Regions from separate parts of the Rhizobium tropici CIAT 899 genome, predicted to be linked through region 2. Evidence: predicted binding sites of a transcription regulator. Region 2 holds the regulator's gene; each other region holds the start of a gene.
What was found. The regulator PhoB, encoded in region 2, activates phosphate uptake and scavenging genes when phosphate is short. The targets are predictions, from matches to a motif close to TGTCATNNANCTGTCAT.

Region 1 (4,700 bases), on a different replicon from region 2:
TTTCGACGTGACCGCTGTGCCGCCCGAGGATGTGGAATCCTTTTGGAAGACAGGTTGCGATGCGGTCGATTATCTTCTCATAATCGACAACAAGCATCTCCCGTCCCGCCATGAGGCTGAAAAGCTCCGCGTCGGCGATAACGTGCTCATTTTCGCAAAACCAGTAGGAGGAGATCGTCAGGTCGGGAAGATAGCCGATCGGTGCCGGCAGGTTTCGTTGCTCGAACTGGAAACGCCCAGGCAGTCCGGCAGCCGATATCAGTTCCCGGGCGAGAGAAAGCTGATGTTCGGATATGTCCAGACCGTGAAGCTGGAGCTCGGGATTGCCGGCGAGATAGGCAAAGGCAAGGCTGAAAGCGCCGGAGCCACAGCCGAGGTCACATACTCTTCTATACTTGTGAACAGTTGCTCGAAGGCTGGTGAGCGCCTGCAGGCATTTCAGAGAGTTGCGCATCCCGAATGCACGCATAAAGGCATCGGCGGCGCGGCTATAGTCGAATATCTCTATCTGGCGCCTGCTTTCGACGGCATTGCGCAAGGCGATGGAATCGTTGCTGGGATGATACAGATGATTGCATCTGAGCAGGACTTCGGCAAATTCTTCGAAATGCCGCGTCTGTACATCCGTGGTCATGCAAGCCGATCCTCGCCAAGGAGATTGTCTTGGTATGATTGGAAAGGCTGTATGCGCAGAAAGCAACCCCTCAAAACTTGCCCTTGACGCTCGACAGGGCACAGCCGCGTAGTGGTGACCGCCAAGCGCCTTCGCCATATCAGCCGTGCGGCAAATGAACCGGAAATCCCTCAAAGGTCTTGAGGGTATCGAGGACGATCGCCGTCTTCACGTGCTGGACCGATTCATGCGGAAGCAGCACGTCGTTGACGAAACGGGAGAGATCGGTAAGCCCGCGGGTGGCGACCTTCAGGTGATAGTCCATTTCGCCCGTCAAAGCATAGGCTTCCAGCACCTCGGGCAGACCGTTGATGAGCTGCGAAAAACGGCGGGCGTTGTCCCTGTTGTGAGTGGCAAGCGTCACAGAAATGACCACGAGCATATCCAGCCCCAACCTCTGCCGGTCGAGATTGGCCTGGTAGCTGCGAATATAGCCCTCCGCCTCCAGCCGTGTGCGGCGGCGCGAGCATTGCGAAGGGGATAGTGCGATGCGTTCGCCCAGCTCGTTGTTCGTCAGTCTGCCGTCTTTCTGAAGCTCCTCTAGCAGGCGCAGATCCAGTTTATCGAGCTGTTCTTCCATTGCGAAAAATCCTCAAAATCCTCACGAAACGTGCGTAATATTTGCCCTTGCGGTTAAGATAGCAAGTTTTCACTCACTGCGATCAGCATAGCTTGCATGGTAATGGATTGCGGATGACGACGAATTGACGGGACCGTTTGCGTGATTGCGCAGCATTTTAGATGCGGCACATACAATCAGGATTGCTTATCTGTTTCTGTTTTGGAATTAGCGGTTGCCGAAAGTCGACCCATTTTTACATGATTGTCATCTGGCTTTTATATGTGGGGAGCGGGAAGCAACCAAACGCAGGGGGTATAAATGCGTAAACTTCTTCTCGCCATGATGTCTGCGACCGTAATGTCCGGCGCAGCCCATGCAGCGACAGTCTATCCGTTGGACCGGGCAACGGTACTCGCCGGCTCTCCGTTCGATTTCAAAGTGGAATTCAGCCAGGTCGTGAAGCCGGAAGACGTGAAAGTCACGGTCAACGGCGAAAGCTACGACGCGGTTTTCGGCAAGGCGGCCGATTTCGTCGCCGAGGAGAAGGGTGCTGAGGACAAGGTTCTCGGATCTGCGCTGATCCTGCGTGGCGTCAAGCTCGCAAAGCCCGGCCAGTACAAGGTCGAGGTTTCGGCCGGCGACGAGAAGAAATCCGTCAACTGGGATGTTTATGGCACTTCGGCGGCGCCGAAAGCCAAGAACATCATCTTCCTGCTCGGCGATGGTCTCTCGGTTGCGCATCGCACCGGCGCCCGCCTCATGTCCAAGGGCATGACCGAAGGCAAGGCCAATGGCCGCCTCGCCATGGACGACATCCCGCCGGTTGCCTTCATCGGCACGTCCTCGACCTCGGCGATTGCCACCGACAGTGCCAACACCATGTCGGCCTATATGACCGGGCACAAGTCGGCCGTGAACGCCCTCGGCGTCTATGCCGACCGCACGCCGGCAAGCCTCGACGATCCCAAGGTCGAAACCATCGGCGAGGCCCTGCGCCGCACCGGCAAGAAGTCGCTTGGCATCGTCACCACGGCCGAAGTCGAGGATGCGACGCCGGCAGCGCTCGTCTCCCATACCCGCAAGCGTGGCGACAAGGCCGATATCGTCGGCATGATGTATGACGTCAAGCCGGATGTCCTGCTCGGCGGCGGCTCGGCCTATTTCCTGGCGAAAAGCGTGCCCGGTTCCAAGCGCAAGGACGACAAGGATTATATCGCGCTCTTCAAGGATGCCGGCTATGCCGTTGCGACCGACAAGAACGAATTGGCGGCTGCCGCCGGCTCTAACCAGGACAGGCTGCTCGGCCTGTTCCACACCGGCAATCTAGACGTCGCGCTCGATCGTGAGTTCCTCAAGAAGGGCACTGTCGACAAGTTCCCGAACCAGCCTGGCCTCGTCGATATGACCAAGGTCGCGCTCGGCAAGCTTTCCAAGAACCCGGACGGCTTCTTCCTGATGGTCGAGGGTGCCTCCATCGACAAGATGAGCCATCCGCTCGATTGGGATCGCGCTCTGGTCGATACGATCGAGTTCGACAAGGCCGTTGCCGTCGCCCGCGAGTTCCAGGCCAAGAACCCGGATACGCTTGTTGTCGTCACCGGCGACCATACCCATGGCGTCTCGATCATCGGCACTGTCGACGATAACAAGCCGGGCACGGAAATGCGCGAGAAGGTCGGCACCTATGCGGCGGCCGGCTTCCCGAACTATGAGGACAAGGATGGCGACGGCTATCCGGACCGCGTCGATGTTTCGCGTCGCCTGTTCATGGCCGCCAATAACGGCCCGGACCACTATGAAACCTTCCGTCCGAAGCTCGACGGCCCTTTCGTTCCGGCTGTTCAAAACGAGAAGAAGGAATACGTCGCCAATGAAGCCTACAAGGATGTGCCCGGTGCCGTCTTTGTGCAGGGCAACCTTCCGAAGGACGAGGACAGCGGTGTCCACGCCGTCGACGATGTCGTGCTCCAGGCGGCAGGTCCAGGTGCCGAAGGCTTCCGTGGTTACATGGAACAGAGCGATGTCTACCGCGTGCTGGCCGATACTTTCGCGCTTGGCACCGAAAAGATGTAAGTCCTGACAGGCCATGTGAATAGGGCAGGCGGTGTCGAAGCCGCCTGTTTTCTCCATTTTATGAGGGTACGCGATGTCGAAGCACCAGATCGCCACCATCAATCGTCGAGACTTTCTGGCGGCCGCCGCAGCCTTGCCTGTCATGGGCATTGCGGTACGTGCCAATGCCTCGGAGAAACTAGGCTTCGGCGAGCTCTACAAGAGTTTCGGTCCGCTCGGGCTCGAATTCTCCGACAAGGTGAAGCAACTGAGCGGCAAGGACGTTGCCATCAATGGCTTCATGGCACCGCCCTTGAAGGCGGAGGCGGCCTTCTTCGTGCTCACGGAAATCCCGATGTCGCTTTGCCCCTTCTGCTCTTCCGATGCCGACTGGCCCGACAATATCCTGGTCGTCTATCTCTCGTCCAAACAGACATTCGTGCAGTACAACGCGCCGATCATGGCGCGCGGCGTGCTGGAGTTCGGTTCGTGGACCGATCCCGAAACCGGTTTTATCAGCCAGCTGCGTCTCAGGGACGCCTCGTTCAGGACTGTCTGATCCTCATGCTCGCTCTCGATGTTTCCGGCCTGAGGATGCAGTTCCCCGGCCTTGCCGCACCGGTTCTCTCCGTCGACCGCTTCCATCTGCCAGCGGGCGGCCGGCTTGCGATCACGGGTGCCTCCGGCTCAGGCAAGAGCACCTTCGTCAATGCGATTACCGGGCTGGAAGACGTCAGAGATGGCAGCGTGTCTTGGAGCGGAACGGAAATCACGCGCCTTTCCGCCGGCCGGCGCGACGCCTTTCGCGCCCGCAATATCGGCCTCGTCATGCAGGATTTTCATCTGTTTCCCGGCCTGTCCGCCTTCGAGAACGTCGTGTTGCCGATCAGGTTGACACGGCGCCTTGCGGTCAACGAACGGGAGCGAGCGCTTTATCTGCTGGCGGTGACCGGTATCGCTCGACCGCAGCAAAAGATTGAAACCCTGTCGCGCGGCGAAATGCAGCGTGTTGCCGTTGCCCGCGCGCTGCTGTCGCGTCCGGGCGTCATCGTCGCCGACGAGCCGACCGCCAGCCTGGATCGCCAGGCAGGTAACGAGGTTGCAGAGCTGCTGCTGCAATTGTCGGCAGAAGAAGGGACGACGCTCATCGTGGTCACGCATGACGCTGCACTCGCCGAGCGCCTCGGCCGCCGCATCAATCTGGTGAGCGGTCGTATCGAGGAAGATAGCCAAGAGGTGGCCGCGCAATGATAACCTTCATCCTTGCCGACCTCAGGCGTTTCTGGAGTGGGGCGCTGGCTGTCGTCGTGCTGATTGCCCTGTCGGTCGCCTTGAGCGTGACGGTGACCTTGCAGGAGCGAGCCGTCCGTCTCGGTAGCGCTCGCGCCGCCGAGAAATTCGATCTGCTTGTCG
Region 2 (4,700 bases):
ATCGAGGTCAACATCAACAATCTCGCGGCTGTCCCATCGATCGTCTACGGCCTGCTGGGTCTCTCGGTCTTCATCAACATGATGGGACTGCCGCGCTCGGCCTCGCTGGTCGGCGGTCTCGTGCTGAGCCTGATGACGCTGCCGATGATCATTATCGCCACACGCTCGGCGCTGCGGGCCGTGCCGCCGTCGATCCGCAGCGCGGCGCTCGGTCTTGGTGCATCGCGCATGCAGATGGTCTTCCATCACGTCCTGCCGCTTGCGATGCCCGGCATTCTGACGGGCACGATCCTCGGGCTTGCGCACGCGCTTGGCGAGACTGCGCCGCTGCTTCTGATCGGCATGGTCGCCTTCGTCGCCAACTATCCGGCATCGCCGCTCGATCCTTCGACGGCGCTGCCGGTGCAGATCTACATGTGGGCGAGCGAAGCCGAGCGGGCCTTTGTCGAAAGGACGTCCGGCGCCATCATCGTGCTTCTCTTCTTCCTCGTCGCGATGAACATCGGCGCCATCCTGCTGCGGCGCCGCTTTGAGCGGCGCTGGTAAGGGAGGGCGCACGAAATGAACATGATGACGGAAGCCGCCAGCGAAAAAGCATTGTCCAGGAAGATGACGACGATCCCCTACAAGATGATCGGCCAGGACGTTTCTGTGTTCTACGGCGACAAGCGGGCGCTCTTCGGCGTCAATCTGAAGATCCGCACCAATACGGTCACGGCTTTGATCGGCCCTTCCGGTTGCGGCAAGTCCACCTTCCTGCGCTGCCTCAACCGCATGAACGATACGATCGAGACCTGCCGGGTCACCGGCAAGATCACGCTCGACGATCAGGATGTCTACGACGACAGCATCGACGTGGTGGAACTGCGCGCCCGCGTCGGCATGGTCTTTCAGAAGCCCAACCCATTTCCGAAGTCCATCTATGAGAACGTCGCCTACGGCCCGCGCATCCATGGCCTGCATCGCTCAAAGGCCGATCTCGAGCATATCGTCGAGACCAGCCTGCAGAAGGCCGGTCTCTGGGGCGAGGTCAAGGATCGGCTCCATGATGCCGGCACGAGCCTGTCCGGCGGCCAGCAGCAGCGTCTGTGCATCGCCCGCGCCGTCGCGGTCAGCCCGGAGGTCATCCTGATGGACGAGCCATGCTCGGCGCTTGATCCGATAGCGACCGCCAAGGTCGAGGATCTCATCCACGAGCTTCGGGAAAACTTCACCATCGTCATCGTGACGCATTCCATGCAGCAGGCAGCCCGCGTCTCGCAGCGTACCGCAATGTTCCATCTCGGCCACCTGGTCGAGGAGAACGACACCGATAAGATGTTCACCAATCCCGACGATTTCCGCACGCAGGATTACATCATGGGCCGTTTTGGTTGATGATGGCAGGCGCGCGGCTCATTTCACACAGTTCACCTTGAGGATAGAAAAATGGTCTCCACTCACATTCTCTCTGCCTACGACGAAGACCTGAAGTTCCTGACGCGCCGCATTGCTGAAATGGGCGGCCTGGCAGAGCAGATGGTTAGCGACAGCGTACGCGCCTTGGTCAACAGCGACGCTGCCCTGGCCCAGAAGGTCATCTCCGACGACGTCGTTCTCGACCATGCCGAGCGCGAAGTCGGAGACAAGGCGATCGTCACCATCGCCCGCCGTCAGCCGATGGCGGCGGACCTGCGTGAAATCATGGGCTCGATCCGCATCGCATCCGATCTCGAGCGCGTCGGCGATCTCGGCAAGAACACTGCAAAGCGCGTCATCGCCGTCCAGGGCACCGGTGTCCCGCGCCGCCTCGCCCGCGGCATCGAGCATCTCTCCGAACTGGCGCTGAGCCAGCTCAAGGAAGTTCTGGATGTCTACGCGACCCGCTCGCCGGACAAAGCCGTATCGATCCGCGAACGCGACGAGGAAATCGACGCCATGTACACCTCGCTCTTTCGCGAGATGCTGACCTACATGATGGAAGATCCGCGCAACATCACCACCTGCACGCATCTTCTTTTCTGCGCCAAGAACATCGAGCGCATCGGCGACCATGCCACCAACATCGCCGAGACGATCTATTACATGGCGACGGGCGCGCAGCCGGAAGGCGAGCGCCCGAAGGACGATACCGCCAATACCGTCGGCGCAGTGACGGAATAATCTGGAAGCGAAGAAAGGAGACCATAGGCGCATGGTTCCGAGAGTTGCTGTTGTAGAAGACGAGGAAGCGCTTAGCGTTCTGCTGCGCTACAATCTTGAGGCCGAAGGCTTCGAGGTGGACACGATCCTCAGAGGCGATGAGGCCGAGCTGCGTCTCCAGGAGCGCATCCCCGATCTCCTGATCCTCGACTGGATGCTCCCCGGCGTATCGGGCATCGAGCTCTGCCGCCGGCTGCGTATGCGGCCGGAGACGGAGCGCCTGCCGATCATCATGCTGACGGCCCGCGGCGAGGAAAGCGAGCGCGTGCGCGGGCTTTCGACCGGCGCGGACGATTATGTCGTCAAGCCGTTCTCGACGCCGGAGCTGATGGCTCGCGTCAAGGCGATGCTGCGGCGCGCCCGCCCGGAGGTTCTCTCCACGGTGCTGCGCTGCGGCGATATCGAGCTGGACCGCGAAACTCATCGCGTCCACCGCAAGAGCCGCGAAGTGCGGCTGGGGCCGACGGAATTCCGCCTGCTTGAGTTCCTGATGTCCTCGCCGGGCCGCGTCTTCTCGCGTTCGCAGCTGCTCGACGGCGTATGGGGTCACGATATCTACGTCGACGAACGCACGGTCGACGTCCATGTCGGCCGCCTGCGCAAGGCGCTCAATTTCTCCAATATGCAGGATGTCATCCGCACCGTTCGCGGCGCGGGCTACTCCATGGAAGCCTGAGCGGGGAGACCCGATCAGGCATCAACATAGCGGCGGAAACAGAAAACGGGCCTCAAGGGCCCGTTTCTTTATCTCAGTCATCAAGCCTCTCAGCCACGCGGCTGGGCCGGTCTACGCCGTTCATGCACCGGCTGGTAGGCCAGGCGCTGATGGTAGGTGCAGTAAGGCGATGAATCTGGGCTCTCGTTGCCGCAGAAATGGAAATCGTCCTTCAGCGGATCGCCGACCGGCCACTTGCAGGTGCGCTCCGTCAGTTCCGTCAGGCCGAGGCGGCGGGAGATCGGAACGACGACGTTCGATGCCGGGCGATATTGGATTTCGTTGACGGAATCGATCTCGATCTCTTCCTTCAGCATGGTTGCGCCCTGCTGGCGGGCAACCACCGTGCGGGTAGCAACGCGCGATCCGTAGGTCGCAGCGCGAGGTGCCGCTGCGCTGCGCTTCGGCGTGCGTGCTGCGGTTGCCGTGCCGCCCGCCTTCGCTCGGCCGGGGAGGTTCAGGCGATGCACCTTGCCGATGACGGCGTTACGGCTCACGCCACCGAGCTGCGCAGCAATCTGGCTGGCGCTCAATCCTTCGGACCATAGCTTTTTCAGCTTCTCGACGCGTTCGTCTGTCCAATTCATGCCCTGTCTCCGCTGTCGCGTTTCCGATGGCAGAATCCCTCACCATTGCCTCGCATGGTATCGAGGCGCGAAACGCTCTAAAATTGTGGTGACTAGTTCCGCCGCATGCAGTCTAGCAATTGGTTTTTAACCTAGTGTGAGGCTGACTCCGTGACAAGAGTCGCGGGAATCTTGAGGAATCGATTTCGAGGTTTTCCCCAACTTGCTGTCCGGGCGTGGCATTTCTGCCATAGGCGCCGCCCGGCGCATCTCTTTTGCCGGCAAGTGTTTTCTCGCACCTGCTAAAACGGCAGTTTTGTTGACATCGCGGTGCAAAACATCAATAGTGCCCGAGCCGCCGCAAGGCGGCATTTTTGATTTTTTCGGACCCGTTTCATCAAATGGAAGCGATCGGTCCTTAAAGTTGTGATCAGGAGATAGGGCCATGGCCGAGACCACGCCGCTTTACGACACCTACTTGCGCGCTCCGCTGCGGTTCGAGCGAGGCGAGGGCGTCTGGCTGGTCACTGAGAATGGCGAACGCTACCTCGATTTCGCAGCCGGCGTCGCGGTCAATTCGCTCGGTCATGCTCATCCCCATCTTGTCGCCGAACTGAAGGCGCAGGCCGACAAGGTCTGGCACCTGTCCAACCTCTATGAGGTGCCCGGTCAGGAGAAGCTGTCGAAGCGGCTGACGGAAGTGACCTTCGCCGACAAGGTGTTCTTCACCAATTCGGGCGCAGAAGCTCTGGAGTGCGCCATCAAGACTGCGCGGCGCTACCAGTTCGCCAAGGGGCATCCCGAGAAGTTCCATATCATCACCTTCGAAGGCGCCTTCCACGGCCGCACCATCGCAACGATTGCCGCCGGTGGCCAGGAAAAATATATCGAAGGCTTCGGTCCGAAGGCCCCGGGCTTCGACCAGGTGCAGTTCGGCGATCTTGACGCCGTGCGTGCCGCCATCACGGATGCGACGGCTGCGATCCTGATCGAGCCGGTTCAGGGCGAGGGCGGCATTCGCCCGGCGACCAACGAATTCCTGCGCGGGCTGCGGGAGATCTGCGATGAGCACGGCCTGCTTTTGATCCTCGACGAAGTACAGTGTGGTGTCGGCCGTACCGGCAAGCTCTTCGCCCATGAATGGTCCGGTATCAAGCCTGACATCATGGCGGTCGCCAAGGGTATCGGCGGCGGTTTCCCGCTCGGTGCGTGCCTTGCGACGGCAGAAGCCGCTTCCG
Region 3 (4,700 bases), 390 kb from region 2:
CGCCACTTTCGTCGGCGGAGCGGGCCCGCATGTCCTCATTTGCGATCAGGCCGCCGAGGCGGTGGGCCGCGTGACCATCGATGCCGAGACGGGTCTCCATGTCTTGTGTGAACTTAGCGGTCGTGCCGATGATGTCATCATCGTGACCGCAAGTGAAAATCGATTGCTCGAGGAGATTGCTCTCCATCTTGACGATGGCCAATCATTGCACGAGCCCGTGGATGCCGCCGTCAAAACACTGGTCGGCCAGACGATGGAGGATGTCGAGCGCAAGCTCATTCTCCAGACTCTGCAGCATTGCGGCGGAGATCCCACTCACACGGCGTTCATGCTTGGCATGCCGCTCGTCACCCTTTGTAACAAGCTGGCGGTCTACTTCGCGGACCCTGCCGACGAACTGCCGCAGTCTGCTGCGGATACGAGATAGGAGGCGAAAGCCACCGGCTGAAATTGCGTACGCATTTGATGCGGACGCATTGAGCCCCGGTTATCGAACCGGGACAGCGCCCCGAAACAGGGCGCAAATCGAAACGGTGCGATGTCCGTCCGCGGGTATGGCACATGATGCAATTCGAGCGGGGCGGCGCACGAGGAACCAATGAGATCCGGGAAAAGATCATGGATTCTTTCGAGACAAAAACCCCCGCTCCGCCGAAGCCTTCCTTGTTCGATGGCTGCGTGAAGATCGTTTCGGCCTATGTCAGTCACAATGCCGTCCCCATCCACAGCCTTCCGAGACTGATCAAGGACATCCATGAGGTGTTGCAAACATTGGACGGGTCGGCTGCCATCGTCGATCGCGCCAATCTGGTCCCGGCTGTGGATTTGAAGAAATCGGTGACGAACGATTACATCGTCTGCCTCGAAGACGGCAAACGCTTCAAGACGCTGAAGCGTCATTTGCGCGTGCATTATGGCATGACGCCCGAGGAGTACAGGCAGAAGTGGGGGCTTGCCCCCAACTACCCGATGGTGGCGCAGAATTATGCCAATCGTCGTTCGGAGCTTGCCAAGATTTCCGGCCTCGGTGCGAACGGCAACAAGAGGGAAACCGTCGACTGAGCAATTTCGGAACAGGCGTTTCGCACGCGCTTGACTGGCGCCGCTTGTGCGCATTGTGAGAATTCGTCCGCGCAATGCTGCAAACAAAATGGCGCCCTCGTCAGGGCGCCATCGTCTTTGGGAATAGTCTCCGCCATCGGTCAGAAGACCTGGCGCAGCACGATGAACAGCACGAAGGCCAGTGTGATCGAAGCTGGCAGCGTCAGGATCCAGGCCATCAGCATGTTGCGCACCGTCGACCACTGCAGGCCGGAACCGTTTGCCGCCATGGTGCCGGCGACGCCGGAGGACAGGACGTGCGTAGTCGACACCGGCAGGCCGAGATGGTCGGCAGCACCGATGGTCAGCATGGCGACGACTTCGGCGGCAGCACCCTGGCCGTAGGTCAGGTGCGTCTTGCCGATCTTTTCGCCGACGGTGACGACGATGCGTTTCCAGCCGACCATGGTGCCAAGGCCGAGCGCCAGCGCCACGGCAACCTTCACCCAGAGCGGGATGAACTTGGTCGCGTGATCGACGGCGGCGTGATAGTTGGTCACGGCCTTCAGGTCCTCGGCGCTCATCGGTAGCAGCTTCTGCTTGTCGATCAATTTCAGCGATTCACCGATCAGATAGATATCGTTACGGACGTTGCCGACGAGCCCGTTCGGCAGCTTCTCGACGCTTGGATAGGCCGCGATCTCGGCGCTCGTGGCATGAATATATGCTTGGAGAGCCGGCGTCGTCGCGTCCGTCCAGGTCTTGGTCTTGACGGCGCTGCTGACGGTGGCCTTCGGATCGGCCGGTGCGGCAACGCCCGGCTTCACATATTTGCCGAGTACCGTCTCGACTTGCGTCGAGGCGGCTTTATAGGCTTCGAGATAGTTCACGTCGGGCGTCTTATTCAGCGCGAAGGCAGTCGGTACGAGGCCGATGAGGATGAGCATGATCAGACCCATGCCCTTCTGGCCGTCATTCGAGCCATGGGCGAAGCTGACGCCGGTGCAGGTGAAGATCAGCAGGCCGCGGATCCAGAGCGGAGGCGGCGTGTTGCCCTTCGGCGCCTCATAAAGCTCCTTATTGCGGATCAGCACCTTGGCGACCAGCAGCAATATTGCAGCTGCGGCAAAGCCGATGATCGGCGAGAGCAACAGTGACATGCCGACGCTGCTTGCCTGCGACCAGTCGACACCGCTGGTGGCGGAACCGGCGGGTGCCAGGAACTGGTTGGCGAGGCCGACGCCGATGATCGAGCCGACAAGTGTATGTGAGCTCGAGGCCGGCAGGCCGAGATACCAGGTGCCGAGATTCCAGATGATGGCGGCGGTCAACAGGGCGAAGACCATCGCGAGACCGGAGCCGGAGCCGACCTGCAGGATGAGCTCGACCGGAAGCAGCGCCAGGATGCCGAAGGCGACGGCGCCGGAAGACGTCAAAACACCGAGGAAGTTGAAGAAGCCCGACCAGATGACGGCGAACTCCGCTGGCAGCGAGCGCGTGTAGATGACGGTGGCAACGGCGTTGGCCGTGTCATGGAAGCCGTTGACGAATTCGAAGCCGAGCGCGATCAGCAGCGCCAGCCCGAGCAATATCCACGGAACTGCGGCGGCCTCTGCAAGATCGCTGCCGAGAGCGTAGGCGACGTAGACGAGGCCGGCCAGGACGACGATGCCGAAGAGTGGCAGAAACCATTTTGCCGAGCTGCCTGCGCCATGAATCGGATGGTCGGCATTGCCGCCTTCCGCATTGTTTGAAACGAGGTCGACCATCCCGAACTCCCTTATTGCAATGGATATTGCCGGTGTAAGCCTCGTTCATGAAACTCTCGTGACGCGGGAACAGGCTGCGGCGAACTGCAAATGCGGCAGTGCCTGGCCCGTTCGACTGCCGGCAGGTTCTCGGGCTGATCTTGATTTTGCCGCCAAAAGGCCATTTTCGGTTCAGCCGGCGTTCATACCTTCGGGGGTTAAATCCCCCATGTAAGGGACTTGGATAGAGGGCCATTAATATGAGATCGTCCGTGATTGCCATTGCTGCCTTGTTCGGCAGCCTGGTTGTATCTTCGGCAGAGGCAATGCCTATCCCGGCCGTTGGGTCAACGGCCTCAGTGCCGATTGTGAAAGTTGACTATGCCTGCGGCCGTGGCTGGCACCTGACGCGCTGGGGCGAATGCCGCCCCAATCGCTGGGGTCCGCCGCCCCGGCGCTGGGGTTACTACAGGCCGCCACCGCCGCCGCCATGGGGCTGGCACGGCCATCGCCATCATCGCGATGGCTGGGGCGACGGCCGCTGGCGCGATCGTCCGCACTACTGGTAAGATCAGAAGCACCGCCGCATCTTGCGGCGGTGTCTTGTTGAGGGCAGTTCCGATAAATGCGCAGCGGTTCTGCGTCCGGAATCGCGAAAAAACAAAAAGATAGAACGGTTCTTAAGGCTGAGCTTGCGGCCGAAACGCGCGCGCTCCGAACCAGAGTCCCGCAAGAACGAGTAGGCCGGCCGACAAGATCACAGCAAGGCTTTTCCTATGAATCACGATATCGGCAAGCCTTGGCCGGATGAGATCGGCCGTATTGAAGCTCTCGCCGCTGAATTTGCACAGGATGAGCGAGAGGCTGTTGCGCACAAGTTCCGTGTCGATGTCGGAGACGAGATCGTCGACCGATGCCTTCTCCACTTTCATGACGCGCATCTGCAGCAGCACCGCCTTCGCTGCGGCGAGGTAGGCGTGGGAGCATTCGTTGAACGGGCTTTCCTCGTCGCTGACGCTGCCCGGCATCAGGCCCCATAGGCAATAAGCGCGCTGGATCTGCGCGAAGTTCAAGAGACGGCGGAAGGTTTCGTCGGTATCCGATACGCTCTCGGCAATCGAGATGATCCGCCCGTAATAGGGAGCGATCACTGCCATCTCGCCATGGGTAAGACTGGGAATCGGGATGCCAGCCTGGCTGCCGGAGGAACCGCCATGCGCCGCAACCGAAACCGGCCAGCCCGACAGCATGAGAAAGATTGCAAGCAGGATGGCACCTGGATGTTGGCGTGCCCCGCGCATGTTGCCATGCGCGGGATGCGATCTACTTATCACGCTAGGCCCGGCGCAGGCCGGCATTGCGGTAGCTTGTCTGGGGGAGCTGGCGTTCTGCCCAGGCTCCAAAGGCAAGGCCGAGCGTCGTCCAGAGAATGGCATGCATGCCGAGCGAAGTGATGCGGAAGCGCCAGAGGACGACGGCCGAGAATTGCTCGGGCACTTCATTGATTGAGGGAAGCAGATATTGGATCAGCGCGATGAAGACGATGTAGCCGATGCCGGCAATGATCGCACCGTTCCAGGAACCATAACGCACCGCCAGCCTGCGTGCGAAGCCCACCGCGACAATCATGCCGACGATGGAGGCAACGATCATGATGAAGAACAGTTCTGTTCTCGCTCCGATCGTCTCAGGATTGCCGACGGCCGGCGGGTTCGCCGGATATTTGATGTCGGGCACGAGAGAAATCGTCACGAAAGCGGCGAGCGCGAGCAACGCCGCCGTGCCGCGCGCACCCAAGGGGCTGATGCGGCCGTAGACGAACGAGAAGACCAGCGCGAACAATCCGCCTATTGCGGTCGAAAAGATCACGCTGCCCGTGAAAAGGCCGATGCCAGCCTGCGTGGCGCGGCT
Region 4 (4,700 bases), 360 kb from region 2:
GAAGTTGGCCCAGCCGAGAAAGCGCTTGCGGATCTTCACGCGGTCGGTGGAAATGCTGGCATCGCCCGCGAAGCCGAGATTGACGAGAATATTGTCGTCATAGACGGTCATCCAGCTGGGAACGGGCGCGGAGCCGACGATTTTCGGCACATCGCCGGCAATATCGATTGGAATCGTAATGCCGTGCGCGGTCACGATGGCCTGCGTCTTGGTGACGGTTACCGTGCGGCTCGTGCCGCTGACGGAAACGGTCATGCTGCCATCAGGATTGGTCTTCACCCAGTCGGGATGCGGATTGTCGCCCAAAGGCGAAAAACGCGGATATTTGATGGTGATCTTGTCACCGGAGATGCGGAACTCCGGCTGCACGTCATAGCTCACCCATTCGCTGAGATAGATGCCGACGCGTTCCCAGCGTGCTTCGGAAATGACTTTCGGCAGATCGAAGAACCAGACTGCATAGATGCCGTAGAGGACAATGCCGATGAACATCGTCAGCGCACCGAAGCGCTGGCGGAAGGACCGGTGAAGAACCTCCGGGTAACGTGCTTCGATTTCCTGCATGCGGCTGGCGTCGATGATGGACATGGTCAACCTCAATGCTGCAAAAGGAAGGCATGTTCGCCGACCAGACGGCGGCGGAGCCATGCGGAAAACTGATCGACGGCGATGATCGTCAGGAAGAGAAGCAGCACCAGCGCCAATGTCTTGGCGCCAAAGCCGCGCGAGATGGCAAGCTTCAGCTCCTCGCCGATACCGCCGCCGCCGACGGCACCGATGATGGTGGAGGCGCGAACGTTGATCTCGAGGCGCAGCAGCGCGTAGGACATGAAGTTCGGCAGCACCTGCGGCAGGGCGGCAAAGCGGACGCGCTCGCTCCAACTCGCGCCAACGGCGCGCATGCCCTCGTCGGGTTTCATGTCGATATTCTCGACGACTTCGTAGAAGAGCTTGCCGAGCGCGCCGATCGTATGCAGGCCGACGGCGATGATGGCGGCAATCGGGCCGATCGACAGGATCGCCGAAAACAGCCCGGCGATGACAATCTCGGGGAAAGCCCGCAAGAATTCCATGATGCGCTTGGTCACCAGGCGGATCGGATTGGATGGCGACATGTTGCGGGCGGCAAAGAAGCTCAAAGGCACGGCAAAGACCACGCCGATGATGGTCGATACCAGCGCCACGTTGATCGTGATGATCATCAGCTCGAAATATTCGGGGATGTAGAAATCGCCCCAGACATAGACGCGGCCGAGCGGGAAATTGAATTCCTCGCCGCCGGCGCCATTGGCGCCGTTCGGGCTCGGCAGGTCAAAGAGCGCGCGATAGACGTCGTTCCAATCCTTGGGAATGAGCCAGCTCAGGAAATCGAAGAGATGCGGCAGGCGGTCGAAGAAATGCCCGGCGTTGTTTTCGTCGGCGAAACGCACGGAGCCGACGAAGGCGACGAGCAGGATCACGAGGCCGATACCGGTGTAGAGGCGGCGCTTGGCCACCATCTTGCTCCAGGCGTCGCCGATCTCCTTGGCGCTCTGCGGCGCGCTTTGCATGTTCGGGTGCGTATCGGCGATCGTCATGAAATCCTGCCCTTGTGAATCGCAAAGGGGTGTGAATAGCAAAAGGGCGGCCGTTGCCGGCCGCCCCATTATCGGGATGTGGATCAGCCGCCGATGGCAGCCTTACGAACTTCGATAACGGCGTTGTAGAAATCCGGGGTAACCTTGACGTAGCCCTTGAAGTCGCCGCCTTCGATGGCGTTGAAGCACTTGGCGTCGGTGGTCGGCAGCTTCAGGAAGAAGTCGGCCAGCTTGGTCTGCCATTCGGTGCCGAGAGCGTTGCGAACGACGAGCGGGCCGTTCGGGATCAGCGGCGAACGCCAGACTTCGACGAGCTTGTTCGGGTCGACGGTGCCCTTGTCGACAGCCTTACGGAAGGTGCCGGAGGTGAAGCCGTCCTTGAAATTGCCGATGCCCGAGGAATCGTCGACAGCAACGTCGACCTTGCCGTCGTAGGCGGCGAGCAGGTTGTTCTCATGGCCGCCGTTGAACTGGGTCGAGGCGAAGAACTTGTCGTTCGGGGCGCCGGTGGTCTTCGGAATCTGCGTCAGCGGAACGAGGTAGCCCGACGTGGAGTCCGGATCGGCATAGCCGAGCTTCTTGCCCTTGGCGTCGGCGATCGTCTTGATGCCGGAGGACTTGAGAGCGAGGCCGATCGAATAGTAGCCGGTCGCACCGTCGGTCTGCTGTGTGGTCAGAATCGGGGTAACGGCCTTCGGGTCCTTGATGGCGACGGCTGCGTAGCCGGAAGCGCCGAGTTCTGCGAAATCGAGCGTGCCGCCGAGCAGGCCCTGGATAACGCCGTTATAGTCGGCAGCCGGGAACAGCGAAACCTTTTCGAAGCCGAATTCCTTCTTCAGGTGGTCGGAAAGGCAGGCGTAGTTGCGCAGGCGGTCGGCTTCGTTTTCGCCGCCGAGAATGCCGACGCGGAATTCCTTGAGATCTGCGGCGTTGGCGGCAGCGCCGACTGCGAGCGCAACAAGCGCCGTAGCGGCAAAGAGTGCTTTCTTCAACATGGGTTCGTCTCCTGATTAACCGGTGTCCCCGGATGTCTTCGGTCTGATAGAAGAAATGCGCCCTTGACGCGGGCCTTCGATCCCGGCTGTCCCTCTCAGAGACCGGCCAGTGCCAGCGGTTGCGGGCCGGCAGATTCAGTCGCCAAGGCTTGGGCGGCCGGATCGGCGATGTTGATGGATGTCGACGTCATGGTCTCGTCGATCCCGGCGCCGTCCTTGTCGGTGCCGTAGATTTCCTTGACGGCGGCTGCCGTCAGATCGGTCGGCTTGCCGTCGAAGACGACCTTGCCGGCTGCCATGCCGACGATGCGTTCGCAATAATTGCGCGCCGTATCCAGCGTATGCAGGTTGGTGATGACGGTGATGCCTTCGCGCTCGTTGATATCCCGCAGCGCATCCATGACGATCTTGGCATTCAGGGGGTCGAGCGAGGCGATCGGCTCGTCGGCCAGCATCATCTTCGGCTGCTGCATCAGGGCGCGGCAAATGGCGACGCGCTGCTGCTGGCCACCGGAAAGCGTGCCGGCCATCTGCAGGGCCGTCTGCTCGATACCGAGGCGCTCGAGTGCCGCGATGGCTTCGATGCGCTCCTCGCGGGAAAAGACGGACAGGAGGCTCAGCACGGTCGAGCGCTGGTTCAAGCGGCCGAGCATGACGTTGGTGAGCACGTCGAGGCGAGGAACCAGGTTGAACTGCTGGAAGATCATGGCGCAATCGCGCTGCCAGCTGCGCAGCGCACGGCCGCTGAGCTTGGAGACTTCGACGCCGGAGAAATGGATGGAGCCGGAACTCGGATCGGCGAGACGATTGATCATGCGCAGCAAAGTCGACTTGCCGGCACCGGATCGGCCGATGACGCCGACCATCTGTCCCTGCGGTATGTCCAAAGTCACGGAATCGACAGCGAGCTTGTTTCCAAACCGTCGCGAGACATTCCTGAGTTCGAACATAGTGCTTCCCTTTCGCGGCTGCCGGGCTGCAGAAATTTCAGCGGTACCGGTGCTAAGAATGGGCGCATGCCCCTGCCTCGAAGGGAGTTTCGACGGGGTCGGCGCCAATCACAAGGCAACCGATTAGTCCCGCTTCATGAAGCTCCGATGTCAGTTTTATGTAACTGCTGTTACAATTCCCGTCGTTTTCGCAAGATTAGCCGGCTGAGAGCTTTCCGTTATGTTTAGCCGTCAAACATGCCGGTCGGCAGGCCGTCCATGCTGAAGCTATTCTTCTCGCGCCGATATTCTTCAATGCCTTCAGGACCCTTGGCTTTTGCCCATTGGTCGAGGCTCGGCCTCTCGCCTTCATAGGAGAAGAGCGGCACGCCGAAACCGCAGGACGTCTGTACGAGATCGAAGTCCAGCCATACGATCTGCCGTGCGCCGAGAGGCTCTTCGCCCGCATAGTGTTCGTGCAGCAATTCCCGATATTCGGGTGCCGAGCGATGGATGATCCGGCCGCGGCCATAGAGGCGCAGGATCATCGGCGGCCCTTCGACGGCGCAGAACATAATCGTCAGCCGCCCGTCGGCCTTCATGTGGGCCGATGTTTCGTTACCGCTGCCGGTCCGGTCGAGATAGATGGCCGTGTTTGGAGAGATGATGCGCAGGCACAGCGTTTCGCGCGGCGAAACATTGACCCGGGACTCCGATGTCGCCGATGCCGTGAAGAAGATGTGCTGCCGCGCGATGAAATCGCGCAGCCTGTCGTCGATGCTGGAAAATTGCTTTGCCATGGAAACTCCTCTAGATCCCGTCCTCGCACGGATCATCTGAAAGCTGAATCACTCGTCAACGCCTTGCAAGCTTGGTTTGGGTGGGAACAGTTCTCAGGCGTCGTAGCGATCCAAAAACTCTTCCGCAGACAGGGCGCGGAAATCGGCAAGTGCCGTGCGCAGGCGGTCGTGATCCCAATCCCACCAGGCAAGCCTATCCATGCGCGCACCGACTTTGGCGGTGAAGCGTTCGCGGATCAGCTTGGCCGGCACGCCGCCGACGATCGTGTAGGGCGCGACATCTTTGGAAACGACCGCGCCTGCCCCGATGACGGCACCATTGCCGACCGCCACACCCGGCAGGATGGTGGCGCCATGGCCGATCCAGACGTCATGGCCGATGACGACGCGATGGTCGCG

Region 1: RTCIAT899_RS29650 (alkaline phosphatase) is a predicted target of PhoB. The motif match lies at 1,498-1,514, and genes of this name have one in related genera.
Region 3: RTCIAT899_RS00895 (inorganic phosphate transporter) is a predicted target of PhoB. The motif match lies at 2,858-2,874, and genes of this name have one in related genera.
Region 4: phnC (phosphonate ABC transporter ATP-binding protein) is a predicted target of PhoB. The motif match lies at 3,659-3,675, and genes of this name have one in related genera.

What each region holds. Positions count from the first base shown of each region.
Region 1 is NC_020062.1:1,649,933-1,654,632, reverse strand. Features, by position in the region: gene RTCIAT899_RS29660 (SAM-dependent methyltransferase) at 1-634, opposite strand, end outside; gene RTCIAT899_RS29655 (Lrp/AsnC family transcriptional regulator) at 774-1,253, opposite strand; gene RTCIAT899_RS29650 (alkaline phosphatase) at 1,554-3,308, shown strand; gene RTCIAT899_RS29645 (hypothetical protein) at 3,382-3,846, shown strand; gene RTCIAT899_RS29640 (ABC transporter ATP-binding protein) at 3,852-4,538, shown strand; gene RTCIAT899_RS29635 (ABC transporter permease) at 4,535-4,700, shown strand, end outside.
Region 2 is NC_020059.1:580,158-584,857, forward strand. Features, by position in the region: gene pstA (phosphate ABC transporter permease PstA) at 1-546, shown strand, start outside; gene pstB (phosphate ABC transporter ATP-binding protein PstB) at 562-1,377, shown strand; gene phoU (phosphate signaling complex protein PhoU) at 1,429-2,142, shown strand; gene phoB (phosphate regulon transcriptional regulator PhoB) at 2,174-2,857, shown strand; gene RTCIAT899_RS02860 (GcrA family cell cycle regulator) at 2,947-3,483, opposite strand; gene RTCIAT899_RS02865 (aspartate aminotransferase family protein) at 3,908-4,700, shown strand, end outside.
Region 3 is NC_020059.1:186,264-190,963, forward strand. Features, by position in the region: gene RTCIAT899_RS00885 (helix-turn-helix domain-containing protein) at 1-427, shown strand, start outside; gene RTCIAT899_RS00890 (Ros/MucR family transcriptional regulator) at 619-1,062, shown strand; gene RTCIAT899_RS00895 (inorganic phosphate transporter) at 1,203-2,810, opposite strand; gene RTCIAT899_RS00900 (GCG_CRPN prefix-to-repeats domain-containing protein) at 3,050-3,358, shown strand; gene RTCIAT899_RS00905 (hypothetical protein) at 3,470-4,090, opposite strand; gene RTCIAT899_RS00910 (CbtA family protein) at 4,125-4,700, opposite strand, start outside.
Region 4 is NC_020059.1:217,335-222,034, forward strand. Features, by position in the region: gene phnE (phosphonate ABC transporter, permease protein PhnE) at 1-588, opposite strand, end outside; gene phnE (phosphonate ABC transporter, permease protein PhnE) at 597-1,577, opposite strand; gene phnD (phosphonate ABC transporter substrate-binding protein) at 1,661-2,572, opposite strand; gene phnC (phosphonate ABC transporter ATP-binding protein) at 2,668-3,522, opposite strand; gene RTCIAT899_RS01040 (pyridoxamine 5'-phosphate oxidase family protein) at 3,747-4,301, opposite strand; gene RTCIAT899_RS01045 (DapH/DapD/GlmU-related protein) at 4,395-4,700, opposite strand, start outside.